3 regions of the Paenibacillus sp. YPG26 genome follow, and region 1 is predicted to be linked to each of the others. Evidence: riboswitches for the same ligand, from Rfam matches in the RefSeq annotation. Region 1 holds a riboswitch; each other region holds the start of a gene.
What was found. A riboswitch is a leader RNA that binds a small molecule or an ion and turns the genes downstream of it on or off. The one in region 1 is predicted to bind cyclic di-AMP.
Positions count from the first base shown of each region.

Region 1 (9,834 bases):
GCTCTGGAGGTGAAAGACCAGGATCACAGCGGCCGTATGTCCAGTGGGGACTATTATATTTTTTGCGAGGGGACATGGATTGATGAATGGTGGAGCCGCACGAACAGACCGGTGGTGAACCGGATCGGGGTTGATGAGAAGCTGCTCCGGCTGTGGCAGAATCTTCTGATCGAGAAGCGCCGGGGGCCGATGGAGGAAAACGCGGAGATTATGGATTATTTGCTAAAAGGATTATGTCTGTATATTGACCGTGCCATTGCCGAGAATACGCAGTCCAACCGGACAGTCTTCGCAGCCTTAAGGCTGAAGCGGTTCATCGAAGAGCACGCGACAGTGACCTTCAAGCTGGAAGAGGCGGCTACATATGCCGGACTAAGCCTGTCCAGATCTGTCCGTCTGTTCAAGGAGCATTACGGCATGACCATGATTGGATACGCCACCGAGATCAGACTTAATGCGGCTCTGGAGCGGATGAGATACAGCTCGATGACACTGGAGCACATTGCGGAGACCTGCGGATTCTCCAGCTACTCATACTTTCACCGGGTGTTCCGCGCGAAATTCGGGGTATCCCCGAGCGGATACCGAATGGAGGAGAGAGGAAGCTAACGCGGAGCGTTGGAGGGGTAGCGCCCGTGATAAGTTTAAGCCAAGTGGATGATGCGTCATGGCCACACCTGCTTCCTCTGACGATCAGGCCATAGACCATAGATGGAATTAGCTCGAGTAGACCACACGTGATTACTATAATCGAAGGAGAGGTGTACCATGTCTTCTGAAATTTCTAAAGCTATCCAGACCGCGACCTTGGGCATGGGCTGCTTCTGGAGTCCTGAGGCATTATTCGGTCAAATTCCCGGTGTAATCCGAACAAGGGTTGGTTATGCCGGAGGAACAACGGATCAACCCTCATACCGGGAGATGGGGGATCATTCCGAGGTGGTTCAATTGGACTTCGACCCGGGGATTGTCAGCTACGAGGATATTTTGCGTATCTTTTGGAATCATCATAATCCGGTTAACATCAACGATTACAAAGGGCGGCAGTACCAGTCTCTGGTGCTGTATCACAATGAGCAGCAGAGGAACGCGGCCGGGCAGGTAATCAGGGAGATGGAACTGGAGGGAAGAGCGAAGCCGGACACGGAGGTATCACTCTGTGTCAAGTTCTATCCAGCTGAGACACGGCACCAGAAATACTATCTTCACCGCTATCCCGACGCGGTGGAGAAGCTGAGCTTCGTCTATCCCTCCCAGGAGGAGCTGCTGAACTCTACTCTGGCGGCCCGATTGAACGGGTTGGCGAAGGGGTACGCGAACATGGCCCAGATTAAGCAGGAGATTGCCGAATGGCCGATAGGGAAGAGTCAGTGCGAAGGGCTGATTAACCTGATCTCGAAAATTAAATGGTAAGAAAAATGTGATTTTCGTCATATTGTGAAATAAATCACAATTTAGCTTCTTGGCGTGTGATATATTTAACTCGTAAAGAAGATAAGGAGTGATTAAGATGAGAACAGTCAACCAAGAAGTCGTAACCAGAAACCTTTTGCAATTCTGCTATACCTGTGAGGATGCGCACCTGTGTACTACCGAAGAGGCTTGTGAGGCATGCTGGGCAGCTAAGGGGCTGCTGGATTTGGAAGAAGAGAATGGCGCTGAAGAGACTCGCGCACTGCTGTTTGAATACTATGCTTGATCCGTTATCATCCTCACAGTCTATGAACAGACGAACCTGATCTAATCCCGTGGAGGGAGAGGTCAGGTTTTGTTTTTTTCTATACAAACAAGGAATATTCTACCGCTGCATTTTATGGTACACTGAAGTGACTTGAGACTAATTACCTACCTTTAGTATTGAAGGGGATACTTTTGAATGAGAAATCGTGATGTTGTCGGTCCGATCCTGGCTGTAGCTGTGCCGTTTATACTATTTGAGCTCCTTAGGGCACATCCTTCATGGGATGTCTCCCTTGTTGCACTCAAGGGGCATTTCTATGTTGTCAGCTCGGTCGCCATGCTGTCCATGATGGTAGCCATTGCAGTAGGAATCGCGGGACATCGCGTTAGAAATATAAAGGTAAGCTTCCTCGCCCTGGCATTCATCTCGTTGGGTGAGACTTTCACGGTTCACGGGTTGTCCACGCCCAATCTTATGATCCACGCTTCACACCTGCCGGCCGTTGCGGCCCAGGCGAGCACCCTGCTTGCGACATTCTGGCTGTGGCTGTCTTCGATGTCATCTGACTCGGCGCTGATTGTGAAGCTGTCCGGGCTGCGGGGCAGATTGATTCCGATCTGGCTGGTGCTCATTCTTATACTCAGCATCGTAAGCTTTATGAATCCGCATCTGATGAGTCTGATCCCTTTGAATCAGAGCCCTTTGCAATGGCTGGTGACCGTTCTTGTCGCTGGAATGAACCTGATTACCATTTACCGCTATTATCAGTCCTACCGGTATTCACGGTTCCCGCTCCAGAAGGCCATCATATACAGCTGCTGTTGGCTGATGGTGGCCCAGTACATTATGGCGGCAGGAGAGTTATGGCGTATCAGCTGGTGGATGTATCATTTCCTGCTTCTGGCCTCGATGATCGTGATGATTACCGGTCTCATCAGGCAGTATGCATCCAATCCGTCATGGAATATGACCTTCAGAGGACTATATTCCACAGATCCCATGGAGCGGATTACCAGCTGCTTGTCTCCTAGTGTGAGGAATCTGATTCAGGCTACCGAGGAGAAGGACCTGTATACGGCTGGGCACAACTTCAGAGTTACAATGTATGCGATGAAGCTTGGCGAGGAGATGAAGCTGTCCCCCGAGGAGCTCCGGGCGGTCTCCCAAGGGACCATTATCCATGATGTGGGTAAGATTCATGTGCCTATCGAGATTCTGAACAAGCCGGGGCGTCTGACGCCTGAGGAGAGGGATATTATTGAGCTTCATCCCGTCAAGGGCTATGAGATGTGCCGGACACTTGGATTCATGAAGGATGAGCTGGATATTATCCGGTCTCACCATGAGAAGTGGGATGGCACGGGATATCCAGACCGGTTAAAGGGAGAGCAGATTCCTCTGCTGGCCAGAATCGTAGCTATTGCGGATGTCTACGATGCGCTGACATCGACCAGGGCCTACCGGAAGGCTTGGACCCACGATGAGGCGATGAAGCTGATTATCGGAGATCAGGGGACTCATTTCGATGCGGAATGTGTGCAGGCCTGGATCCGGGTATGCGAGCAGAACCCGGAGATCCATGAATATCCGGCCCATGTGGTTGAGAAGTGGGGCCACAGAAAGATGCTGCTTCAAGCGGGAGAGCCTGAAGGGGCTGGCGGCATCTGTTAAGTTAGAGGGGAAAGACACGCGGAGTGTCTTTTTTTCTGTACCAGAACAGCATTAGATTGCGTCAGCCCGAAATACAAGGGGAAGTCTCACACAGCCGACATGGCTTAGTGGGACTTCCCCTTTTGATTTATTTTATTTAGTTAGATGGTAAGGCACAGTCGTAACAATGACTTTTCTCCGGTACAGCAGCTTGGTACGAATGACTAGTCCTGACTGGTTATGAAGGATGTTGTGCCAGCCCTTCTTGGGAATGAACTGGGGAATCACCACGGTGACCTGATAGTTCGACTCGCTTGCCTTGCGCTGCACGGTATCCACAAACTTGAGCAGAGGCTGAATAATACTGCGGTAAGGTGAGTACAAGGTGACCAGTCTGACATCAGGCTGCCACTTCATCCATTTGGCTTCGAACTCATGCTCAGCCTGCTTCTCAAAAGGCACATATACGGCAATGACCTGATGCGGATTAAGCGATTTGGCATAGTTGAGTGAATTCTCCACCACATGAGTGATCCCGGCAACCGGAACGATGATCACATTGCCTTCAATCGGCATGGAGGGCTCACAGGTTGTAAGTCTGAGCTGGTCTCCGACCGCCTCATAATGCTTCCTGATCCGGTAGAAAATATAGATAATAAGCGGCAGGAAGATCAATACAGGCCATACCTGCGCGAATTTGGTTAAGAAGAACATGATCGTAACAATCAGGCTGATCAAGGCGCCGACGCTGTTAATGATCAGCTTCGTTACCCAACCGCTTGGCTTCTCCCGGACCCACTTGAAGATCATGCCGGTCTGGGACAGGGTGAACGGAATGAACACGCCCACGGCATACAGCGGAATCAGGTGCTCCGTCTGTCCTTTGAACAACAGAATTAACAGAATCGAGCAGACCCCGAGAATAATAATCCCGTTAGAGTATCCCAGCCGGTCTCCCCGGACGGTGAACATTCTTGGAATGAACTTATCCTTGGCCAGATTGACAGCGAGCAGCGGGAACGCGGAATACCCGGTGTTGGCGGCAAGAATCAGGATGAGAGCCGTCGTTCCTTGAATGAAGTAATACATGAAGTTCCGTCCAAAGGTATGTTCCGCAATCTGCGAGACCACGGTGACCTCTGTTCTTGGCGAAACTCCGTAGTAATACGCCAGAAATACGATGCCGGAGAACAGTATGGCCAGCAGTGCCCCCATGGCCATTAATGTCTTGGAGGCATTGGTAGGGGCCGGGTCTTTGAAATTGGGAATTGCATTGGATATAGCTTCCACACCCGTTAGTGCCGAGCTTCCCGAAGCAAAGGCCTTCAGAAGCAGGAACAGGCTGATCCCCGCTATAGGCGTGCCTACCGGCGTATGGAGCTCTGGGGATACATGCCCTGTCAGCGTGTTGTAGATGCCTACAGCGATAAGAATGAACAGAGCCAGAACGAACAAATACACCGGATAGGCAAGGATGGAAGCGGACTCTGTTACCCCTCTCAAGTTCAAAGTCGTAATGCACAGTACAAATACGATTGCAATGGGCACTGTATAAGGATGCAGGCTCGGAAAGGCCGAAGTTATGGCATCCGTACCAGCTGATACGCTCACCGCAACCGTAAGGATATAATCGACTAACAGGGAGCCGCCGGCCACCAGGCCGTAATTCACACCCAGATTCTCCTTGGATACGACGTATGCTCCGCCGCCATGCGGGTATGCGTAAATAATTTGACGATAAGATAAAATCAGTGCCGCAAGCAATACCAGCACACCCGCCGCAATCGGGATGGAATACCAGAAGGCCGCCGCGGACAGGGTAACGAGCACAATCAGAATTTGTTCGGGACCATAGGCTACGGATGATAAAGCATCGGACGAAAGGATAGCCAGGGCCTTGGTTTTGTTCAGCTTTTGTTCACCCAGTTCATTTGACTTGAGTGGACGTCCAATAAGGAATCTTTTGAGAGCGGACAATCGTTTCACCACCATTTAAGTGAATAAATTCAACAACCATCAATTGCGCGTACGAAGTATAAAATGCCCACTGACTTAAGCTCCAATACTGTGGACACGAGAAATTTCACTTACCTGGCCTCCACCTTCCTTCTCAAATAACGCTTACGGAGTTAGCTGTCGGATTCGGGCCCTTGAGTAGCCCTACCTTATTAGGATTCACCCCTGGATTGCTGCGGCAATCCGCTTGAACGGTTCCCCCGTACTTATACAAGTTTCAGCGGTATGGAATTTGAAACCGATGCTTATGATACTCCCCTGTTTTATTCTTGTAAACAACTTTTCATCCCTATCAAACGGGGCGCCGGGACAGGAAATTGCCGACGAATCAAGGGAAGCGATTACATTTGTTGGTAGACAAGGAGGCTTGTCCCTTGTGTTCATTTTTATCATAAATAAGCGGCGAGCCCCCTTCGGACTTCCGGAGGAGGCTCACCGCTTCAAGTTAGATTAGTTCCTTATCTTAATAATGCTCTGCTGTATCGCATCGGCATCCCTGCACCGCATACCGGAGCGGCATGGCTGAACTAATTGGCAGTGGCCTTCTTACTGCTGCTCCTTCTCCTTGTCACCGCCGAGTTGAATGCCCAGATGGCCGCTGTGGCCTGCCAGGTTCCCCCCAATATCAAAGCCTACGCCTTTGCCGCCGCCTAGATGAGCGTCGCTGTGAAAGCCTACGCCATGCTTGCCGCCTACCTTGCCGCCCACGTCATAGCCGACACCCTTGCCGATGCCAAGGTGTCCGCCGGCATGTGCGCCAATCCCGTGCTTGCCGCCCACATTGGCACCGGCATCAAAGGCAAGGCCTTGCTTCAGGCTTAAGTCTGCACCGGCATGAGCGCCGAGGCCGTAGGTGCTTCCGCCCAGATGCCCCGCAGCTGACGCGCCAACTCCCTGCAGACCGAGGTGGCCCTCGCCCTGAAGATCGAGTCCGTGGCTCCCGCCAATGTTGGCTCCCGTATCTACCTTAAGTCCTTGCGCGCCGCCGAGGCTGGCATCGGCATGGACGCCTACGCCGTAACCGCTGCCGCCCAAGTGCCCGCTGGCCTTAAGGCCCGCTCCCTTGCCGCCGCCTAGATGACCGGCGGTCTGTAGACCAACCCCGTGTTCGCCGCCGAGGCTCCCAGCCGCATCGAAGCCGAGCCCCTGCCCGCCGCCTACGTGGGCATCCGCATGGGCATCCAGCCCGTATTTACCGCCATACTGGGCTTTGGACTTCAGGTTCAGCTCGATATCTCTGGGGTTATTCTCCGGGTCTACAGTTCGGCCCTGGTGGTGTCCCCCGCCTTGGTGGTGTCCCCCGCCTTGATGATGTCCCCCGCCTTGATGGTGTCCGCCGCCCTGATGGTGTCCGCCGCCCTGATGGTGTCCGCCACCTTGGTGGTGTCCGAACCCGCTTCCTTGGTGATATCCCGGAAATCCCCCGCCTGGGAAGTAACCCGGATAGCCGAAATAAGGGGGAAACGAAGGATAAGGATAAGAATACGGATACGGATAAGCATAGGAGTAAGGATAAGGATAAGGATAAGGATATAGATAAGGATTAGGGTAGGAGTATGGGTAGGGGGATGAGGATGAGGATGGGTAGACGGAACGGACATTCGGATATCTATTAGGGGAACATGGCGGATACGTCACCTGGGTATTCAGGTTGGCACTCACATCTCTTGTCATTCAGAAGCCCTCCAATAATATTGATGATATAGCCTATTCACAAATGAGCAGGAATGACACCCGCTGAGGAATTGAATGATAACCTTAAATCGGATACGATGCTGTATAGGACTAGATCAGTTAAGGAGCTGGAAAGCGAATGGAAGTCTCAGAGCAGCAGGTTGCAGAGTGGATGGTTCAGGAGATCAGACACAGGGGCATCCTGCATCAGGAGGAAGCGACCCAATATATCCGGAGTTATTTCGGAGAACAATATGTATTTATAAATGAGAACCGCAATGTCTCGCTGTCCAAGGAAGTGAAGAAGGCGTTCCGCAAGCTGCATGGCGGCCGGGTAGCCTGGGATCGGGACGGGTTCTTCTGGGCATGGACCTAAGGGTCACAGGACCGCAGGAAGATTGCATAATTAAGGAGAGAGAATAGAAGCTATGGCGAGTCAGAAATATTATGTGGTATGGGAAGGCACAACTCCCGGGGTCTACGCAACGTGGGCGGAGTGTAAAGCTCAGGTCGATGCTTACAAGGATGCCAAGTACAAATCCTATCCTTCCAAGGCCGAGGCCGAGAAGGCTTACCAGGAAGGCTGGAAGAAGCACTGGGGCAAGTCAGCTTCGTCCGCGGGAGGCGGCCCAAGCGGGGGCAGGCAGAAGACTGCGAGCTCAGGCGCCTCGAAAGGGAAGGGCTCGGCAGCTGGAGCCTCCTCCAAGGACCAGATTGATTATGACAGCATCTCCGTGGATGTGGGCACAAAGGGCAATCCCGGGCCGATCGAATACCGGGGAGTGAGCACGCGGACAGGAGAAGTGATCTTTGAGCGGGGGCCAATCCCCAACGGAACGAACAACCTGGGCGAGTTTCTTGCGATTGTCCATTCGCTGGCCTACTTGAAGCAGAAGGGCAGCAAGATGACAGTGTACAGCGACTCAAGAACCGCGCTCAAATGGGTCCGCGAGAAGCAGGTCGCGACGACACTTGCGCGCAATGAGTCCACCCGCGAGGTCTGGGATCTGGTTGACCGCGCGGTGGCCTGGCTGAGATCGAACAGCTATGATAACAAGCTGCTCAAGTGGGAGACTCAGGAGTGGGGCGAGATCAAGGCGGATTACGGGCGCAAGTAAGGCCGGGGTGGCGTGGCGTGGCTTTTTAGGCATAGGCAAGCTAATCTTCAAGCAGAGGTGTACGAAAGGCACCTGTCTATTTGAAGGGGAGCCTGCCCTAATCGCCAGCCTGTTCCGCTGCCTATAGCAGCGGGGTTGCGAATTTCACCTCCGGATAACGGTGATCCGGCCCTTTCATTAGGATTCCCCCTTGGTTCTTCAAATACATATCGAAGAAATCCAGCATATAGGCATGAATAATAGAGTTGGCTCTTCCGGGGGCAATTTCCCCTGTAATGCCCAGCAATTTGAATACCGGAGATACGAACTGTACATCGGTAAAATTAAGATGCTCCGTATCATCGAGATAGAGGACTTGGCCCCCTTCATCAGCTGTCCCGCGCATCCGTTCCAGCTCCAGCCTTTTATCTTCTGTGACTTGATCCTCCCATTCTCTTGTTGAGCCCATACGCTTAAGCTCCGCATCCGTGTAGTCGCGATTATCCAACACCCTTTTTAATCGATCGAAATAGCTGTCCGAGGTAATGAACAAAAACGGCTTTCGCAGAGCCTCTCTGTCACGCAGACGATACAGCCCTCCATCAAGGTCTATTCCAGCCGTGATTCGCGGATCGTAAGCAGCGTCATAGGCCGCCGCTCCGCCAATGGAATGACCGAACACCCCGATATGACGGAGATCCATCCTGCCTTGGAGAAGACTTGGGATATTCCCCGATTGAATGAGCTCGAATTGATCCAGCACAAATGACACATCGTCAGTCAAGACTTGTCCCAGCTTATCCCGGTTATCCCTTCCCGTCCGGTAATCATCGCCGGGGGAGAACAGCTCATCAGTTGTGTTGGTCGTGATCCGACCGTCCGGGAACTCGGTGGCAAATGTATTGTAGGTGTGGTCGATAACGGCCACGATATATCCATGACTCGCGAGATATTCGGCTTGCGAGGTATGGAGGAACCTGGAGGAACCATTGCCGGGATTCCCAAGGATTAGCGGGTATGAGGTCTGTGCCGAAGAGACTGCGGCCTCCGAATAAGCATGACTGGATACGTACTTCAGGTGCTGGAAAGTAAACCCGGGAAGGCCATAGGCCGAAGCCATATCACGTAAGATGCGGGTATCTGGTATAAAGGGAGCGTGCCTGCCTGTGCCAGCTTGAGCTGGATACCATACTTGAACCATCAGTTCCCTTTTACCTTGTCTAGACTCGCCGAAGGTCTCTTTCCTATTGGGATCCACGAAATGGAAAGCCTGCGTGCCTACCTTAAATTTGCCTGTCGGTTCGGGTAATTTGAATACAGGAAAGGCATACATGAGACCCGCCGTTACGACCAGCATGACCGCTATAGCAGCATAAGCTGAACCCAGAAGGAATCGCGGGGCTTTTGCTGGTCCAGTTCTTCTAATACAGCTATAACCTGCAACGGCTGCACTAACGATTGTCATGGCATACGGGAAAAACAGCTGAATTCGGTACCCTTCCACCGCCCAGTGAATCACTAGTACCAGTAGGGCGAGCCCGCTCGCCATGAATACCGGAATTCTACTTTGTCCTCTTTTTAATAGGACGGTCAGTGCTAACAAGCCGGTGTTTGCCAAAATAAGCAGAAGTTCAAACAGCCTCATCCTGATTCTCCTTTTTAGACATCACTTTTTGATATGATCCCATCTTATTCCCTCAGGTTTGGCCCAAGCTA
Region 1 is NZ_CP084530.1:342,210-352,043, forward strand. It holds gene LDO05_RS01600 (helix-turn-helix domain-containing protein) at 1-609, shown strand, start outside; gene msrA (peptide-methionine (S)-S-oxide reductase MsrA) at 769-1,413, shown strand; gene LDO05_RS01610 (hypothetical protein) at 1,511-1,699, shown strand; gene LDO05_RS01615 (HD-GYP domain-containing protein) at 1,877-3,352, shown strand; gene LDO05_RS01620 (APC family permease) at 3,485-5,308, opposite strand; cyclic di-AMP (ydaO/yuaA leader) riboswitch at 5,434-5,580, opposite strand; gene LDO05_RS01625 (hypothetical protein) at 5,894-7,021, opposite strand; gene LDO05_RS01630 (DUF6953 family protein) at 7,161-7,397, shown strand; gene rnhA (ribonuclease H) at 7,450-8,139, shown strand; gene LDO05_RS01640 (alpha/beta hydrolase family protein) at 8,261-9,763, opposite strand.

Region 2 (9,834 bases), 250 kb from region 1:
TGGAGCAACAGGACGATACTCACCATAACCTGTGCTGACAAATTTCCTCGGGTCCAGCTTACCGTTAATAAGCAGAATTTTCATGAAATTAAGTGCTCTTCCCGAGCTGAGGTCCCAGTTCGAGTCGAACTGCTGGTTAGAGATGGGGACATTATCCGTATGACCGGATACAATAATGTCGTAATCCGGGAAGCCCTGGAGCATGACCGAGATGGCTTTGGCCAGCTTTCTGGAATCGGGCTTGACCGTATCATCCCCGGAAGCGAACAGAGCCTTGTCGCTAATGGTCACCGTTAACTGCGACTGGTTCAGCTTCGTATCCAGTTGGGAGGACAGTCCGTTAACTTTGATGTAATTATCCATTTGCTTCTTCAGCTTCTCCAGATCTTCCTGCTCCTGACGCATAAGCTCACTGCGCTTCTTGTTCATCGACATATTCTGGGTGCTTTGCTGAGGTGAACTGTCTTTGGGCGCATTTGTACTAGACCCTTCAATGGAGGGGCTCTTGTCCATTACGCCTACCCCGCCATTTAAAGCGATGCTGAAAGCCTTGCTCATCTGTTCGAATTTCTTGGCGTCCGTAGAGCTCATTCCATAAAGTACGATAAATAAAGCAAGCAGCAAGGTGAGAAGGTCAGCATAAGGAATCAGCCAGGATTCATCGGCATGTTCCTCATGCGGTTCGTGTCTATTCTTTTTGCTCACCGGTCGTCTCCTCCTTATCCTGAAGCTGGGCACGTTCAGTTGGAGTTAGGAAGACCGCCAGCTTCTGCTGAATGGCAATAGTGGAGACCCCAGATTGGATGGAGAGAAGTCCCTCCACCATCATCAGACGGATTTCAATTTCGCGCTTGGAGATACGTTTGAGCTTATTAGCTATAGGATGCCATAAGACGTAACCTGTGAATATACCGAGCATGGTCGCCACGAAGGCTCCGGCGATCGCATGTCCCAGCTTCTCCATATCGGTCATATCAGCCAATGCCGCAATCAGACCGATAACGGCACCGAGAACCCCGAGCGTAGGCGCGTACATTCCGGCTTGGGAGAAGATTAACGCACCAGCACGGTGACGCTCTTCGGTAGCCGCGATGTCCTCCGCGAGCACATCACTGACAAATTCCTGGTCATTACCATCAATAATCATCCGCATTCCACCGCGGAGGAAGTCATCATCAATCTCCTCCACCTTGCTCTCCAGAGCAAGAAGTCCTTCACGACGGGTGATGGAGGCCCAATCCATGAACAGCGCGATTAATTCAGGCTTGGTGACCATTTTGGGTTTAACAAACAGCAATTTTAGAAGCTTCGGAAATTTCTTCAGTTCTGAAGCAGGGAAGCCGACAAAGAGTGATGCTGCAGTACCTACAAAAATAATGATATAAGCCGCCGGGTTATTAACCAGGTTGATGATGGGTGCGCCCTTGAGCATCATACCCACGACAATGGCCACAATACCCATTACTAATCCTAATATCGTTGATATTTCCATTAATACACCTCGTCCATGAGATAGAATTGAATCCTTTCGGTCTTTCGGGCATCCTTCCGTCAAGACAGTTTGCAGACAGAAACTACAGGAACCTTGCAGCCTTTGTTCTGTAAGAAACGGTTTACCTATTTTATCGACAGATTTCCCTTTTTTTTTAAGATGAATTTTCAGTTATAATGAAAAAGACGGGTTCTTAAGATGAGATCAAGGAAGGCGGAGAATATAGATGGGCGTAAAACACGCAAGAGATTACGGAGATATTCTAGCTGAATTAACAGCTGCAGTAGGTTTGATCGAGGATAGTTATGTGTTTTTTGAAATGGAAGCTGATGATTGGGAAAGGCTTGGTGAGGCGGATAGACGTGAGGTTCATGAGGCCTTGGCGGAGGACCTATTCTATGGTCTGGGGACAGAGCCGGTAATCCGTGTAGGCAGTGGGATGCTCATGCTGGATTCCAACCTGCACCGGATCAACATCCTGGTTGGGGATACAGAACTGGCTACCGTACTTCTGGTCTAGGCGTCCACTTTAAGCGAAATGTGGATTTAAGTCCGAGTCTCATGGTAATATATCCTGAGAAGCATTATCGTTTAGGTACTTAAGTTCTGTTCTGGGTATTTAGTGGGAAGAGGAGAACTGCTGTACAGGCGGTATACGGGTCATAAGAAGATGTGAAGGATAGCCGGTTCTAAAGTCCCTCCAGGACAGTTCGGACGTTGTAAAGAATAGGGAGGAAATAGAATGCCATTTACACCTCAGGAAGTGGAAGCGCACTTAGTTAGTCTGGAAGGATGGGAGATGGAAGAAGAGAGATGGATTGTGCGCAAGTATGTATTCTCGAACTTCATGAAGGGCATTGCCTTTGTAGATGAAGTTGCGGCCATCTCGGAAGCCTTCAACCACCATCCATTTATCACTATAGACCATAAGACCGTGACGCTCCGTCTAACCTCTTGGGAAGCCGGCGGGATTACTGCCGTGGATATCAAGGAAGCCCAGCAGTACAACGAGGCCTTCGAGAAGACCCGCTCGGCTGAGTAGAACTCGCATTAGTAAGAGAGATGGCTTGTAGGAAGCTCGCCACCCTCGCAGCTATCACAACTCGTACAGGAAGCCTCAAGCTTAGAGGAAGCCGAAGAACTTAAGTCCAAATGCGGACCTCGTGCCAGATATGGCGATGGAACAGGCAGAGGTGCCTGCATACTTCTAGAAGCATGTTCCTCATCATAGTAGAGGAACTATGAAAGCAGTCTTGAATCGAACAAAGCACGCCCTCTGGAATACGCTTACAGCGTACTAGAGGGCGTGCTTTAGTTGATCTATTTTTTTGCGGCGAGCCATTCGGCTACTTGGGCAATCTCTTCGGGCTGCAGCTTGTCTTTGAATGACGGCATGGTGCCCTTACCTTTGGTAACTACGGTGAAGATTTGTTCATTGGTCAACTGCGCGCCAATCTTCTGCAGACTAGGTCCAACTTTACCTTCAAGCTGATCACCATGACAGCTGATACAGTTGGCCTTAACAGCCGCTTCTGCCTTGGTCGCATCCAACGTAACCTTCGGCATGGTAGGCTTATTCTCCTGTGCCACCTGTTCTTTACCCGGCAGGGTGAAGATGAGCACGATGGCCAATGCGCATGCAATGAAGAACAGACCGCTCATGATCCACTTTTGCATTCCAATCGTCCCTCCTATGTAAGATACCTTCTCCCATTATAACGGAACATCCTGTTTGATCATAGCATTTGTGACAAAAAAACAAACAAGTTATTCGTGCTGACTAAGTTTCATCAATGGGGTGAGATTTATCATTGTGGTAGACCATACAGTAAAAGGGCATCTTCCCTTCAGGAGTCCGCAGCTCGTATTGATCTGTAATCCGGAATCCCGCTTTCTCATAGGTACGTATGGCCCGTTCATTCCAAATAAGTACCTCTAGATCCACTTCATGCCCAGGATAACGGCGCAGGGCCTCTTGGACTATAGTCTGCACCAAAGACTTACCCAGTCCCTGACCACACCAATCGGGCCGCATTCCGATCCCTAAGCGGGATACCCCCTCCATAGGGAAGATTTGTGCGAATCCGGCCAGTTCCCCAGCAGGCGTAAGAACGGATAGGTACTGTTCCCGGCGAAGCTGAGGATCGCCGAACTCAATCTCAAGGGATTTCATCCGTTCCCAAGGGGGGAACTTGTAGATGTCATAGGGCGGGGGATAGACCCAGCTGCAGATAACCTGGGCGTGGGATTCTTCCATGGGAATAGCCTTAAATGCTGGAGGGTTATTCATCAACTGGCGTACCTCATTTCGTGTCGGATATAGATTAAAAAAAAGAAAAAAATATATATTTTTGTACGTTTAAGCCCAGTGGCAGTGGGTAAATATAGGATAAGCAAATATATGGAATTAAATTAGATATTTGTTCTGGAAGGTTGAAACCTTTGGCAGATATCTAACGTTTTAGAAGTAGGTACTAAGATAGCAAAAAGAAGACCGCAGGCGATTCCGGCAAGAATCGTGCGGTCCACTCGGATGTAAATTCCATTTGAGGGAATGGAGTTTACAGGTTCACAGCATATTTAGTGTATTTGGCTTTGCTAAGAACACGCTTAGCTCCAAGGTAGCGTTTGCTGTAGTAGCTGCTGCTGAGACGGTCAATGTGAATGCCTTTTGAGGAAGAGGCGTGTGCGAATTGGCCGTTTCCAAGGAATACTCCGACATGAGATACACCGGAACCGAAAGTATTAAAGAAGACAAGATCTCCGGCCTTCAATTGGCTCTTCGCCATAACTGGAGAACCCTGATGGAATTGAGCTTTGGATTGACGGGCAAGGGATACGCCCATTTTCTTGAACACATAAGATGTAAATCCGGAACAATCAAACCCACTTGAAGTTACGCCGCCCCATTTATAAGGAGTACCGTATACACTCTTCACCGTGTTAGTTAATGTGGAATCTGCGAATGCGCTGCCTGTTCCTAGTGTGAACAATAATGCCAAGCTCGTTGCCGCTGCTGCTAGTTTCTTTCTCAAGTTGTTATGCTCCTTCCAATGCCTGCGAGGTTAGCTTGAGGATTCGGTTGAAGGTTCCCTATGACCCCTCTGATGCAAGATCAATTCACCCATAACTGGTTCCCCCGTTTCCCAGGTGCGTGGGAATTCGGCTGGTTTGTTGGTTTAGTGCACCTGTGCTGAAAATCCGCAAGATACGGGATTTCAGGACCCAGCGTTCACGGGAAGCGATAGTATGACTTTCGTATGATCATCATATACAGACTTCGTGACGCTCCGACATAGGACAGTAATAATTACAAAGTTGTTACTAATTACTTGCCTATTGTACCAAAGGGCCCAAGCTTTGGCAAGTTTGTTTTACACTTTTTTTGTCAAGATAACGGTTTATTTGTCGAAAAATTGGCTAATACTATATTATTAGTCTAATTATATACAGACAAAAGCCCGCATCGATTCCGGCAAGAATCAATACGGGCGATGCCAAGGGAACTGCTTATCTTACATCAATTGTTGTCTTTGGAGGAATCGGCAACAGATTGAAATACTTCGTTGCTCATAATACGCTTAGCTCCAACGTAGCGGTTGGTGTAGTAGCTGTCACTCAGCTTGCTGATGGTAACGCCTTTTGAGGAAGAGGCGTGTGCGAATTTGCCATTACCTACAAATACACCTACGTGTGACACACCATTACCAAAAGTATTGAAGAATACCAGATCTCCGGCTTTCAGTTCATCTTTCGATACGGCCTTACCCATCTTGAATTGGGCGCCCGATTGGTGAGGAAGGTCTATTCCCAGTTTGTCAAATACATACATCGTAAAGCCTGAGCAATCGAAGCCATTCGTGGAGGTTCCACCTGACTTATAATCTGTGCCAATCACTTTGTCCACGACTTTGTCCAGCTTGGAGTCAGCGAAAACGCTTCCAGTCCCAAGGGTGAATAAAATGGACATTGATACTGCTGCAACCACAAGTTTCTTCTTCAAAAGCGGTTAAACTCCTTCCAATGCCTGCGAGGTTAGCTTAAGGATTCGGTTGAAGGTCCCCTATGATCCCTCTGTTGCGAGATCAATTCACCCAAGATGGTTCCCCCGTTTCCCGGTGCTGGGAATTCGGCTTGATATCTGTGCACCTATAACAAGAATACGACATTAAAGTCGAATCTCCTGCTTGTGACAAAAAAATAATTACAATGTTGTTACTGTCTGTTCATAATTCACATTGTAGCAAGGCAGGTATCTTTTGGCAATGGTTACTTGCGAGATTTCCAGGCCGGTTGAAACAGGAAAGGCCTCCGCAGATCTGCGGAGGTCTTGGGGGGCGTAGAGTTAGAGGAGACCGAAGGAGATTCAATTCTTCTCATTCCAAAGGTGATATTGGGAGGAAATATGCCAAATACTGAGAAGTGAACGGATGAAAGGATAGGATTGCTGAAGGATAAGTGCCAGAAATCCGGTCCAGATCCAGGAGACGGTACTAAAAGCGCCGAACAGGAGCAGGGTTACCCCGCCCAGGCAGAGGGATATGCCTATAACGGTAAGCAGCTGCCGCAAGCAGCTTAGCATAGAGGGGAGCATTCCCCGGCCAAAAATATAACCGAACTTGGCGTACAGAAGAAGCTGATGAATCAAATAGCCATAAATCAGCCATCCCAGAATATATATAGCCGTATAGAGAAGTGGATATCCGCCAGACTGTATGCCCTGTACAAGGAGATCCAGCAGCTTGGGTCCGAGCCAGTAAGCGGGACCAAGTACGAGAAGGAGCTCTATCAGGTAAAAGACGGTGACCGGCTTCCACAGCCTGCCGATCCCCTGGAAGAATACCAGACCGGCCCCGTCCGGGGTTAATGGACGAAGTCCATAGAGAATTCCGGCCTGAATGAGCGGGGTCAGCAGCATGCGCAGAATGAACATGCCGGCCAGAAGCCAGAAATACAGATGAACCTCGGAGCTGTATTTGAGCTCCAGCTGACCTTCAATCAGAAATAGAATGCGGCTTAGCTCGCCCGGCGCCGGATCCGGGTAGCGCTGCAGCAGCGGTATAATGGCAGAATTGATCAGCCGGTAGAGAAATACACCCCAGAGCAGCTGATAGAGGAACAGGATAATGACGACCGGGAACTGATCTTTGGTACTTTGCCATCCGTTACGAATGTATCTCACTCTATTGTCACCTCACCATGAGAGCAATCCAAGTAGGGACTCCACTACTTTGGTTATGCCCAGATTCCACCGCGTTCCGGTCTTCTCTTCCACTTCTGCTTTCAGATAATTGTTAATATGCTTGTTCTCCAGCACCAGGGTGTAGCGGGGATCGATCATTGCCCAGGCCAGCGGCTCCTTGTACTGCAGCTTGTAGACAATCTGGTTCTCATCACCCTTCCAGATCTTGCGCACAAGATGTCCGTCTTTGTAGCTGAACAGGACGGGAACCTCCGGATAGCTGCCGCCGAGTCGGCTGATCTTCACGACAGACTCATATAGGGGGCCGGGAGTCTTCTGTACTTGGTTCACGGTGATGGAATCAACCGAGTAATTTATCATTTGCCCGCTGTATACATACTGATTGAAATAATCCTTCCAGGACTGCCCGGTCACCTGCTCCACGACTCTTTGGAAATCCGAGGTTGTCGGGTGCTTGAAGCGGTATTTGCTGCTGTAGCGGGCCAGGATCTTGTTCATGGTTCCTGCTCCAACCTGCCGTTCAATGCCGAGCAGTACGAGCTTGCCGCGGGTATAGACATTTTGGGCATAGATATCGGAGGATCCGTATTTCCAGGATTCCAGAGGCAGCGCGGCTGGATGGTTCACGAAGCTGGCCTGAACAGGCAGATTGGGCTGAATTCCATAGGCGCTCTCCATGAGTTTGTCTTCAGCGTAAGAAGTGAATCCCTCATCCAGCCAGGCTTCTTCGAATTCGTTACTTGCGATCATGCCGTAAAAATATTGGTGTCCGATCTCGTGCACCACGGTTCTCTCCAGCTCATACCCAGGTGAGAGCGAAGTCGCTCCAAAGGCAGTTACGAGGGTCGGATACTCCATTCCGCCTGCCCCATTGCCGCTTGCCGGGGGAACCACGATGGACAGGGTCGAGTAAGGATAACGGCCATACCATTTGCTGTAGGAAGACAAGGCAGCCTTAGCCGCATAGAAATAGCGGTCCTTAAGGTCCTTATGCAGCGGATCGAGATACAGCTTGATCCGGACACCCGGGACCTCGGCCGAGGAGAATGGCTCCTCCGCATAGACAAAGTCCGGGGAAGCCGCCCAGGCAAAGTCATGCACATCATCGGCATAGAACTGGTAGATCTTGCGATTCTGCTTGACCGCTGCGGTCTTGGTGGGAAAGCCGGTCGCTGCGACGATATAGGAGCTTGGCACATTGATCCGTACACTGAAGATCCCGAAGTCGGAGTAGAACTCCGAGCTTCCGTGGTATTGATGCAGGTTCCAGCCTTCGGAGGCGCGGCCGCGGGTTCCGGCTGGCTCATACACACTTATTTTGGGGAACCACTGCCCGGCCATCACGAAGTTATCCGCGGTGCCCATGCGGGCGAATACCTTGGGAAGCTGGACCTCAAAGCTCATGAGAATAGTTATGCTCTCTCCGCCCTGAACGGGGCGGGGAAGCCGAACCTTGACCAGAGTCTGGTCTTTCGTATTGCCATCATCAGGCTGTACATACTGAAGACGGTGAATCAGGGAGATCCCATCGGTGGTCCGGATTCCAGTCAGCTTCATGGAGCCCCATCCATCCTTTGGCATAGAGTCGCCCCGAAGCTTGCCTCCGGACTCCTTCATGAAGGTAGTATCCTTGGAGGCGAAGGCGTTCGGATACAGGTGAAGGTAGAGCTCGCTCACGGGCTGTCTGCCCGGGTGCTTCCAGGTTATACTCTCGGTGCCGGTTAAGGTGCGGTCCTTCTCATTCAAATGGACATCAATGTGATATTCGGCAATGCGGTCACTAAGCTGCTCCGTACCGGGTGTGCCGATACTCTCGGGTGTCTTGGGCTGATCCTGCGGAGGCTTGCCCATTTCCGGAGCAAATGAGGTCTGGGCAGGGGCGGGTGTCAGGCTGAACCATACAGCGCCGCCAATAACGATAAGGCTGAGAATTGAGATAAGTATAATTTTGATCCGTGGTGGGGTCATTCTTGGATACCTCCCGTTGACAAGCATCTAAGGCATGTATATGTTTGCATCTGGGGGATTATTAGTTAAAATTAAAATATACAGAGCCTGTTGTTATGGAGGGCACTCCGAATCATCAGCAAGCAAGGCTGCGGCTCATTAATGGAGGGGAATATGGACAATCTGAACAAGACTGGCAAGAAGCAAATTGCCTTAAATATTATCAGCGGGAATGAGAAAAGCAGCAAACACAAGGGCTTTGGCGCGGGTTCCATTGACCTGAACAGCGTATCGCCGATCATTATTGATAGCGGGGAAGCGAAGATCGACATCGGTGCCATGCATGCGAAGAGTAAAGTGGAGCGGGGAATCAAGTTCTCTGCGAATAAAGAGGACGTGCCGAACGGGCGTCAAGTATGGCTGGTATGGGTTGCGGTGGACCGCACGCCGGAAGGCCAGCTGTATGGCGGAGCGACTGCGTGTGAGATGCTGATCGACACCGAGGCGAAGCGCGGATGGAAGATTCTCGCCGACCACGTAAATAAGCTGGATTACGCGATTAAACGCCGCATTATGCTGGATGAGCTGGGCCCGGCAGATAAGCAGGCACTGCGTACACTGCTGGTCACGCATAACGAAGAATGGTGGAACCGCTCATCCAGCGAGCTGAAAAATGCCCTGGAAGGGTAAAGAGCTGCAGGAAAAGTGGGTATATAATAGGAGGGGCCGTTCCATGAGCAAGTATGGGACGGCTTCTTTGTCCATGGATAAGGGGAACGGGTGATTGAAGCTTGTTAATCGGACGCTTCGAGCGTCATTCCTATTCAGCCGGGGGATTCTCACTCTGGAATAGAAGCAGCCGGGATGCCTTGGGCATCTTGGCGACAACTAGCTGGTAGGATTCCTGCAGCATGGCGGCAATGACCTCGTCCGGTACTTGTCCATTCAGCAGTACGGTATTCCAGTGGCGCTTATTCATATGGTAGCCGGGGATCACGGCGCCAGGGTAGCTTTCGCGCTGAATCCAGGCCTCCTCTGGATTGGTCTTAAGATTGACGGATGGAACGTCAAGATGATTGGTCAGCAGAGCGAACATTTTGCTGCCGACGTAGAGTACTGGAAGACTTGGGTCAAAAGGGTAGTCTAGGCGGGTTCCCGGGTAGCCAAGACCAAGCTCGATAAGTTCCTGATG
Region 2 is NZ_CP084530.1:96,852-106,685, forward strand. It holds gene motB (flagellar motor protein MotB) at 1-705, opposite strand, end outside; gene motA (flagellar motor stator protein MotA) at 689-1,492, opposite strand; gene LDO05_RS00470 (hypothetical protein) at 1,719-2,012, shown strand; gene LDO05_RS00475 (4a-hydroxytetrahydrobiopterin dehydratase) at 2,235-2,534, shown strand; gene LDO05_RS00480 (c-type cytochrome) at 2,813-3,169, opposite strand; gene LDO05_RS00485 (GNAT family N-acetyltransferase) at 3,273-3,782, opposite strand; gene LDO05_RS00490 (C40 family peptidase) at 4,054-4,527, opposite strand; cyclic di-AMP (ydaO/yuaA leader) riboswitch at 4,532-4,670, opposite strand; gene LDO05_RS00495 (C40 family peptidase) at 5,013-5,495, opposite strand; cyclic di-AMP (ydaO/yuaA leader) riboswitch at 5,502-5,637, opposite strand; gene LDO05_RS00500 (hypothetical protein) at 5,859-6,674, opposite strand; gene LDO05_RS00505 (M1 family metallopeptidase) at 6,687-8,663, opposite strand; gene LDO05_RS00510 (YwhD family protein) at 8,817-9,332, shown strand; gene LDO05_RS00515 (MmcQ/YjbR family DNA-binding protein) at 9,463-9,834, opposite strand, start outside.
Region 2: another riboswitch for cyclic di-AMP. It lies ahead of LDO05_RS00490 (C40 family peptidase); the one in region 1 lies ahead of LDO05_RS01620 (APC family permease).

Region 3 (9,834 bases), 320 kb from region 1:
TATTCCCGGGGCCAATGCGGCACTCTCCGCGCTGATTGTATCAGGGCTTGCGACAGAACGCTTTCAGTTCGCCGGCTTTCTGCCCAGAGATAAGAAGGACAGGGAACGCTATCTTAGCTTGCTGCGGGATTATGAAGGAACTATTCTGCTCTACGAGTCTCCCCACCGGGTCATCAAGACGCTCCAGCATATCCTTGATATATGCGGGGACCGGAATATAGCCATGGCCAGAGAGCTGACAAAGCGATATGAAGAGGTGGCTAGGGGACCTATTAGTGCTTGTCTAGGCTGGCTGGAGGAGCATCCGCCTCTTGGCGAGTACTGTATTGCGATAGAGGGCGCCAAGGAAGAGGAAGTTCAGGAGCGTAAGGGACTGTGGTGGCAGCCGTTAACGATTGAGGATCATGTCACGCACTATGAGCAGGAGGAAGGCCTTGGCAGGAAGGATGCCATGAAAAAGGCGGCGATTGACCGCGGTGTATCCAAGAGGGATATCTACAACGCTCTACTCTAAGCATAGATTCGGGGTAATATAGGTTATTACAAAAAAATGACCTTCTTCAGGCCGGATTCAGGGCCTGGAGAAGGTTCCAAAGGAGATATGAAAAGGTTAGAATTAACAGTTTAAGTAAATCTATTATATAATACTTTTCTTAATTTGTCACAGGTGCAGGAATCTCGGATAGACACTCATGACATACAATTTTGCCCTTGAAGTAAGTAACATGCTCAGCATTACCACAGAAAATGCAAGCGGGTTCGTATTTCTTAAGCATGATGCGTTCACCATCTACATAAATCTCGAGCGCATCCTTCTCGCCAATACCCAGAGTACGGCGTAATTCAATAGGAATAACCACCCGTCCTAGCTCGTCTACTTTTCTTACAATACCTGTTGATTTCATCATAACCGATGATTACCCCTCTCGCTATAATTTTAAAATGCCATAATTCGACACGGTTCTCTGTTTTATGATAATTATAATACCAACGTTTGCCAAAACAGTCAACCTATTTAATGGAGCAGTCTATTTTTTTATTATAGATATAGTCGATAACCCCAAACAGAGCTTTGGATCCACCCGATACATTGCTCGGGGGCATTATTCGACATTTGGAAATTGAGAATATTATTTATACGACATTATTCGACAAAAGTTGTGCTCAACACTCAAAAAATATAAAAATAATTTTTGGATAGGAGCTGGAGATCATGAACCATCCACTTTCTGAAGAAAAGGTATTCAAAGATCCGGTACATAATTATGTTCATGTGCAGGATGACTTGATCTGGTCTCTGATTAATACACCGGAATTTCAGCGTTTGAGAAGGATCCGGCAGTTGGGAACATCTTATTTGACTTTTCACGGGGCAGAGCACAGCCGGTTCTCTCATTCACTAGGGGTCTATGAAATTACGCGCAGGATTATCTCCCAATTTGAGAGATCCTCTTATCCCGATTGGCCCCTGGAGGAGAAGCAGGTTGCCTTGTGCGCGGCTCTTCTGCATGATCTTGGGCATGGCCCGTTCTCTCATTCTATTGAAGAAGCCTTCCATATGAATCACGAGGATTGGACCTGCAAGATTGTGCTTGGGGATACCGAGGTCAATAGGGTGCTTAGAAGGGAAGGGGATGACTTCCCGGAGAAGGTCGCCTCAGTGATACGTAAGGACTATGATAAAGCCATTGTGGTCAATCTGGTGTCGAGCCCGCTTGATGCGGACCGTATGGATTATCTGCTGCGGGATGCTTATTTCACCGGTGTTAACTACGGCACGATAGACATCGACCGGATTTTAAGAATGCTTCGTCCTTTTCAAGGCAGGGTGGTGGTTAAGGAGTCAGGAATGCATGCCGTGGAGGATTATCTGATGTCCAGATATCAAATGTACTGGCAGGTATATTTCCACCCGGTTACCCGGAGCTCCGAAATTATACTGCGTCAGATCTTCCGTAGGGCGAAGGAACTTCATCAGAATGGATTCAGGTTCTCCTTTCTGCCTGACCCTTTGCCAGGCCTCTTTAATCGGGATCTAACCGTAGAAGAATATTTACAGCTTGATGAAGCATTGGTGCAGACCACATTTGTCCAATGGAGACGTGAAGATGATGGGCTGCTAGCAGATCTTTGCTCCCGTTTCATTGATCGGAGGCTGTATAAATATACTGAACTGGAAATGCTAGATATGGAAATGATTGATGGAATGCGCCGTATCTTCCGGGATTTAGGACTTGATCCTAATTACGATTTGGAGATTGATTTTCCGACGGATCTTCCCTATGATGTGTTCCGGCCTGAAGATGACTCCAAGAAACAAATTTTGCTGCTAGACCGCCAAGACAGGCTGCGTGAAATTTCGGAGGTATCTGACATTGTTCGTTCCATCAGCGGAATTCACCGTGGTAAATACCACATGTACTACCCGGAAGATAAGCTGCGTGCAGTAGCTCATCTGCTGCCTGAAGAAACAGTCCGATTATTTAATTTGCAGATAAGCTAAAGGAGGTTATTTCACCATGCTATTTGACACACACACCCATTTGGATGCTCCGCAGTTCGACGAGGATCGCGAAGAGGTAATTGCCCGCGCAGTGGAGCAGGGGGTGACCCGGATGGTTAATGTCGGATTTAATCGGGAGACGATTCCTTCCACCATGAAGCTGGCTGAAGCTTATGAGTTCATCTACGCTGCCGTTGGATGGCATCCACAGGATGCAATAACGATGAAGGATGGAGATCTGGAATGGATAGCAGAGCTCTGTGGACATAAGAAGGTCGTGGCTATCGGAGAGATTGGGCTGGATTATTATTGGGATACCTCACCGAAGGATGTCCAGCACGCTGTATTCCGCAAGCAAATTGGACTTGCCCGCAGTCTGAACATGCCCATCGTTATTCATAACCGGGATGCGCACGAGGATGTGGTTCGAATCCTGAGGGAGGAAAAGGCCAGTGAGGTTGGCGGTATTATGCATTCGTTCTCGGGCAGCTGGGAGACGGCCAAGATGTGTCTGGATATGGGATTCCATATTTCCTTCGGGGGGCCTGTTACTTTCAAGAATGCCAAACAGCCGAAGGAAGTATTAGTACAGATTCCGGATGACCGTCTGCTGGTCGAGACCGACTCTCCCTACCTGACTCCGCATCCATTCCGGGGCAAGAGAAATGAGTCGGCCCATGTGCGGCTTGTAGCGGAAATGGCAGCTGAGCTTAAAGGCATTTCTCTGGAGGAATTAGCTGATATAACAACCAAAAATGCGCTGGAACTATTTGGTATTCGCTGAAATCGGGAGTAAAAGTGGTGAAATAAAGAGTATTTCGGAAAGATTAATTGTTTTTAATCAATAAAAGGGTGATTATTACAAAATATTAACCAAATATTTAAAAAAACTAGTTGATTCCTGCTTTACAACATGCATATAAACAGGATAGAATCTTTTCAGTAATTGATTTGTTAAGTTTGTAAAGCGGCGTGATTTTGCTAGCTAAGTGAATTTCACTAAGAATTGGATTCATTTACATGGCTTTAGCCCGCTTACACAGTCAATTACAAGGTTCCAAGAACCAGTCTCGCTGAATCTCCCTCACCGGAGAACGGGGGAACCAATACGGTTATTCTGAAGAATGAATGTTCCGTATTTGATTTCTTTACGGGTCTTTGGGGTGAATTCAAGGTCATTGCGCCATGAGCGGATGAACTAAGATAGGGCAGCTCTCTACGCCCGAACCCGACAGCTAACCTCGTAAGCGTATGAAGAGAGAGGCATACTCGTGCATCCTACATTCCTTTAGTCAGCCGGAAGCCACGAAAGAGATCCTCTTAAACTCTTTCTCTAGGCTTCTTTTTGTTTTGAATAAAGGTGATAGGACGGTCATACAGTGGTATGACAGGAGGAGCCTAACAGGCTGGAGCAGGATGCGGAATGCGGGTATTTCAGCATTTCGTAAAAAACGGTATATAGTCGCGTCAAATTCTATATGAGTCGATCTTAGACGGCGGGGCTATGAAGGAGGACGTAAGAAGTGGGCTTTTTCGGACCTAAAGAAACTACCCATGGTTCACGATCATCCAGCATGTCTTACGCGTTGCGATGGAAGCAAGAGAACAAGCGTCAAATTATAGTTGGAGGCATCATCACCGTCGCATTGCTTGTCAGCGTAATGGCTTGGTTCTACATCCAGGCTGACAAGAGCATCTACTTGGTTGCAGATGGCACAACGCAGTCTGCCGGCACGCCGGAGACGAAGCCAGATCAAGTGCTGGAACAGCAAGAAGCTAACCTGAATGTCGGAGAGAACGGTTCACCATCCCTTAGCAGTACTTTTCAAGATGGGAATCAGCTCTTCATCGACCGTGTGGTTCCGGTTAAAGTCACAGCGGATGGCGTGACTAATCAACACCTTACTACAGCGGACAATGTTCAGGAGGCTATCTCCAAGCTGGGCGTATCTGTATCAAGCGAAGATAAGGTGTATCCTTCCTTGAACAGTCCGATTCAATCGGATCTGCATATTCGTATCGTCAGGGTTGATAAGCATATCCTGAAGAGAACAGAGAGCATTCCTTACACCTTCGTCAAGACTTCGGATCCCTCCTTGGAGAAGGGCAAGACCAAGCTGGTTCAGAAGGGCCGCACGGGTGTTGTGGTTCACGAAATTGAGAAGGTATATCAAGATGGTGAGTTCGTATCGAAACGGTTGGTTAATAAGTCCGTTGAGAAGCAGCCATCCACAAAAGTATTGGCTGTAGGCACGAAGCCAAAGACCCAAGTTCTAGCAGCGAGCATTGACCGTTCCTCCCAGGCTGTGAAGATCAGCCAGAACAACAGTATCAAAAAGGGCGGCGTGCAGTTTAAATATAAAAAGGTGCTGAAGAACGTATCCTTAACTGCTTACTCTTCTGAAGAGGACGGTATTGGTACCAGGACAGCTTCTGGAACCCGCGTAAGCGAAGGAAGAACCATTGCGGTAGATACCAAAGTGATTCCAATGGGCTGGTGGGTCTATATTGAAGGTGTGGGCTTCCGCAGAGCGGAGGATACAGGCGGCGCCATTAAAGGCAACAAAATTGATGTGTATTATGATAGTTTGAAGGCTGCCAATAACTTTGGCCGCAAGAAGGGACGCACGGTCTACGTGATTGGTCCTGTCAAACCGGAATTGAACTAATCCAATCTGTACTGACATTTACTTTGGACGTGGAATAAGGTACCATTACAGATGGTTAATATGTATATGATAAGAAGAGGAGCCTTCCTCTTCTTTTTGTTATTCTGATACTTAATATATCGGAAATACAGACAGTTTGATTAAGCAGTCGGACGAAGTGAACAAGAGAACAGGCGCCTAAGGGTGCTTTTCTTTTATTATAAAGCTGTGGTGGAAAGGGTGGCGTCCATGATCAAGGAGGTCATTGTAGTAGAAGGCCGGGACGATACGGTTGCCGTCAAGAGAGCGGTAGAGGCCGATACGATTGAGACTGGCGGGTCAGCCATTGGTCCGGCTGTCATTAGAAAGATCAAGCTCGCACAAGAGCGCAGGGGTGTTATTATTCTAACAGACCCGGATCATGCCGGAGAGCGGATCCGCAAGATTGTGGCTGCGAAGGTGCCCGGATGCAAGCATGCCTTCCTGACAGAGGCGGAGGCGACCTACCGGGGAGATATCGGGGTGGAGAACGCCTCACCTGAGACGATCCGTGAGGCGCTGTCCCGGGTACGCAGTGAGTATACGGGAGATGAGACGCTTATTGAATTCAGTGACCTCATTGAGGCGGGGTTAATTGTGCATCCTAATGCTGCCGCAAGACGCCACTTCATGGGTGAGCTGCTGGGAATAGGTTACTGTAACGGGAAGCAGTTCTTTAAGCGCCTGCGTATCTTTCAGATCAGCAGGGAGGAATTCGCTGCAGCCCTTCATCAATTAGAGAACAAAGGAGTATAACAAGAATGAGCAGGATGGAAGAGATATCAACCCCGAAGCGGACGAAGGAAATTATTCAGCGGCACGGATTCTCATTCAAGAAGAGTCTGGGTCAGAACTTTCTTATCGATCAGAATATCCTGTCCAAAATTGTGGGAGCTGCTGAGCTGGACGAGACCAAGGGAGCGCTTGAGATCGGTCCGGGTATTGGCGCACTGACGCAGAAGCTGGCTGAAGCTGCAGGCAGGGTCACGGCCGTAGAGATCGATCAGAGGCTTATTCCGATTCTGAAGGAAGTGCTTGAGCCTTACTCGAATATCAAAGTTGTGCATGGGGATGTTCTGAAGCTGGACCTCCGGACCTTAATCGAGGCGGAGTATAAAGATCAGACCGGGCTCAGTGTAGTGGCCAACCTCCCTTACTATGTAACGACACCGATAATTATGAAGCTGCTGGAAGAGCATCTGCCGCTTGAGAACATTGTTGTGATGATTCAGAAGGAAGTGGCAGAGCGTATGGCTGCAGCTCCAGGGGGCAAGGAATATGGAAGCCTTAGTATTGCGGTTCAGTACTATTGTGAGCCTGAGCTGGTCTGTATCGTTCCGCACACCGTCTTTATCCCGCAGCCGAATGTGGATTCAGCGGTCATCCGTCTGAAGGTCCGCAAGGAGCCTCCGGTTCTGGTGGATAACGAGAAATTCTTTTTTGAAGTCGTCCAAGCCTCTTTTGCGCAGCGGAGAAAGACGATTGCCAATAACCTCAAGACCCGTTTCTTCGCAAAAGAAGGCCGTGAGGAGCTGGAGAGACTGCTGCAGGAAGCAGAGATTATTCCGTCAAGACGGGCGGAGACGTTAAGCCTCGATGAATTTGGAAGGCTTAGCAACGTGCTGCTCCGGGCTGGACTGAGCTAGTCTGCCCGGGTGGAGAGGAACCAAATTCCACATTTGCCCATACGATGAGTCTAGAGGTGATGGACTTGACGAATCTGGGAGACTTGGTTGTACGTAAATCTTACGGAGGAGATGTTACCTTCCGTGTGGAATCCATGACACGCAGCCAAGCAATCATTAAAGGAACTGAATTCCGATTATTGGCGGATGCCCCGCTTACGGATTTGGTTAGAGTGGATCGCCCGGTACCCTCCGAGAAGTCCCAGCGGGCCAGAGTGAAGGCCACGGAATCGCTGGAGCGGCTGCAGAAGGACCGGAAGGACCAGGATGAGCGGAATCAGGCGGAGCTGATGCAGGAGCTGCATTCGCTAAGTGGGCCAGCTTACTTCGAGGTGCCAGGGAAGGTGCTTCATCTGGACGGGGACCCGGCTTATCTGAAGAAAAGCCTGGATCTCTATGAGAGGCTGCGTGTACCTGCAGATGGTTACTATGTCCAGGAGCCCGCGATGGCGGATGCGCTGCGGAGTCTGCTGCCCCGGCTGCGGCCCGATATCCTGGTCATTACGGGACATGATGGGGTTCTCAAGAGCCTGATTAACCATGACTTGTACAACCTGAACAGCTACAAGAACTCGCGGAGCTTCGTAGAGGCTGTTCAGGTGGCTCGTCAGTATGAGCGCGGCTTTGATTCTCTGACGATTGTCGCGGGGGCCTGTCAGTCTCACTTTGAGGCGCTGCTGCAGGCGGGAGCCAACTTCGCAAGCTCGCCGGCCCGCATTCTCATTCATGCGCTGGACCCGGTGTATGTGGCTGCTAAGGCTTCTTTTACACCGATTCGAAGTACAATTCATATTACAGATGTGCTTAATCATACAATCAGCGGTCTTCAGGGTGTAGGGGGAATCGAAACCCGGGGCAGCTATCGCGTAGGTCTGCCAAGATTTCGGGATCTCTCGACATTAAAAGTGGTCCCCTCAGCCAACTAACTTCATCTTAGCCTTAGGTCCCGGTTGCGGGGCCTGTTTGTTTTTACAGTGAGCTAATTTAAAATCCGGCAATTTTACATAAGCTAAATAGTAACCAGGTTTAATTTTTCCCGTCACAATAAGGGTCTGGACAGGCCGCTAAAAATAATCGTTGACAATCGATTTTGACCCTTGATATAATTATTTATTTTGATTTGACAAATTGGTTGGTTGGAAGTATAATGGACAAGAAAGAGGTGGTCATAGGTAATGGCGAAAAATGCGCTGTCGGAAATTAAGAACAATCTCGAAGCTCACGTTGGACAGAAGATTCTGCTGCGTGCGAACGGGGGTCGCCGTAAGACCGTTGAACGCACGGGTGTTCTAGAGGAGACCTATCCCTCTGTCTTTATTGTCAAGCTCGATCAAGAGCAGCAGACATTCAAGCGTGTATCCTACAGTTATGCCGATATACTAACCGAATCCGTTGAAGTAACGATCTGTGATGATAACGCAGACAGCGAGCTGAGGATTTCGTATATGAAACCCTAGAACATTATGTTATACCGTCTACAAGCGGTCTTGGCGCTCACGTCAGGCTGCTTTTTTTATTGAATTGATTCTGTACGAAATTGGCTGCGGACATGGTGAATGAGATCCTGCAGGCGCGTCATACTAACAAGGTTCCTTACTCATAGATCTTAAAGGAGGGCCTCTCATGTCGCGCAGAAGACGCAGTGTCATGTCGGAAGACCTGAAAGTGGAGCTTGCCAAGGATCTGGGCTTCTACGATACCGTACAAAAAGAGGGATGGGGCGGAATTAAGGCCAAGGACGCAGGAAATATGATCAAAAGGGCTATACAACTCGCGGAACAGTCCGCATCCCGCAATTCCTGAACAGTAAAGGCTCCTCCACTCTGATGGAGGGGTCTTTTGTCTCTATTCCACTGCATAATTAAGACTTCATATAAAGTTTTTGTTATAATGAACAAAATAACCATGTAAGGGTTGTGGAATGAGCTCTGAACCCAGGTCCAGGCCATCCTAGACGGAAACTTAAGAGTAGGTGAACGCCTTGAAGATTTACGAGAAAGCTCCAGCCAAAATCAATCTGATGCTGGATGTTCTACATAAACGCCCTGACGGCTATCACGAAGTGGAAATGATTATGACCATGGTCGACTTGGCTGACCGCCTGGAGATGAAGGAGCTGCCCAGAGACACAATTATTATCTCCAGCCAGGCGGGTTACATCCCGCTTGATGAGAAGAATCTGGCGTTCCAGGCGGCCAAACTCATCAAAGAGCGGTATCATGTAACCAAAGGAGTCTACATTCATCTGGATAAAAAGATACCTGTAGCTGCTGGTCTTGCCGGGGGCAGCAGCGATGCGGCCGCTACGCTTAGAGGACTGAACCGCTTGTGGAATCTGAACATCCCGCTGGAAGAGCTGCAGGTCCTTGGGGCCGAGCTTGGCTCTGACGTTCCCTTCTGCGTAACTGGGGGGACTGCACTGGCTACAGGCCGCGGAGAGCGGCTAACCCCGCTTCCGTGTCCCCCGCAGTGCTGGGTGATTCTCGCCAAGCTGCCGATTAATGTGTCCACCGCCGAGGTGTATGGACGCCTGCGGAGCGAGAAGATCGAGAGGCACCCTTCGGCCCGGCGGATGCAGGCGGCCATTGAGCAGGGATCCTTCCCTGGGGTATGCAGCGAGCTTGGCAATGTGCTTGAGGACGTTACGCTGCAGATGCACCCGGAGGTTGCCCAGCTCAGAGAGACAATGATCAGGCTGGGTGCGGACGGCGTGCTGATGTCAGGCAGCGGACCCACGGTATTTGGTCTGGTGTCCAAGGAATCCAAAGTTGCCCGCATATATAACGGCCTTCGTGGCTTCTGTAAAGAAGTGTATGCCGTGCGCCTGCTGACTTGATTCAAGGCGGATCGGCAACATTTTTTGGACAAACCCGTACAAAGATGGTATATTTTCATTAAAATATTCGGATTTTATATAGTAAGAACTCGGGACTAGATCTAATCCGGGTTCTATCTATTT
Region 3 is NZ_CP084530.1:25,077-34,910, forward strand. It holds gene rsmI (16S rRNA (cytidine(1402)-2'-O)-methyltransferase) at 1-514, shown strand, start outside; gene LDO05_RS00125 (AbrB/MazE/SpoVT family DNA-binding domain-containing protein) at 654-908, opposite strand; gene LDO05_RS00130 (HD domain-containing protein) at 1,214-2,503, shown strand; gene LDO05_RS00135 (TatD family hydrolase) at 2,520-3,287, shown strand; cyclic di-AMP (ydaO/yuaA leader) riboswitch at 3,565-3,769, shown strand; gene LDO05_RS00140 (resuscitation-promoting factor) at 4,027-5,172, shown strand; gene rnmV (ribonuclease M5) at 5,401-5,946, shown strand; gene rsmA (16S rRNA (adenine(1518)-N(6)/adenine(1519)-N(6))-dimethyltransferase RsmA) at 5,952-6,836, shown strand; gene yabG (sporulation peptidase YabG) at 6,881-7,801, shown strand; gene veg (biofilm formation stimulator Veg) at 8,051-8,332, shown strand; gene LDO05_RS00165 (small, acid-soluble spore protein, alpha/beta type) at 8,499-8,678, shown strand; gene ispE (4-(cytidine 5'-diphospho)-2-C-methyl-D-erythritol kinase) at 8,857-9,711, shown strand.
Region 3: another riboswitch for cyclic di-AMP. It lies ahead of LDO05_RS00140 (resuscitation-promoting factor); the one in region 1 lies ahead of LDO05_RS01620 (APC family permease).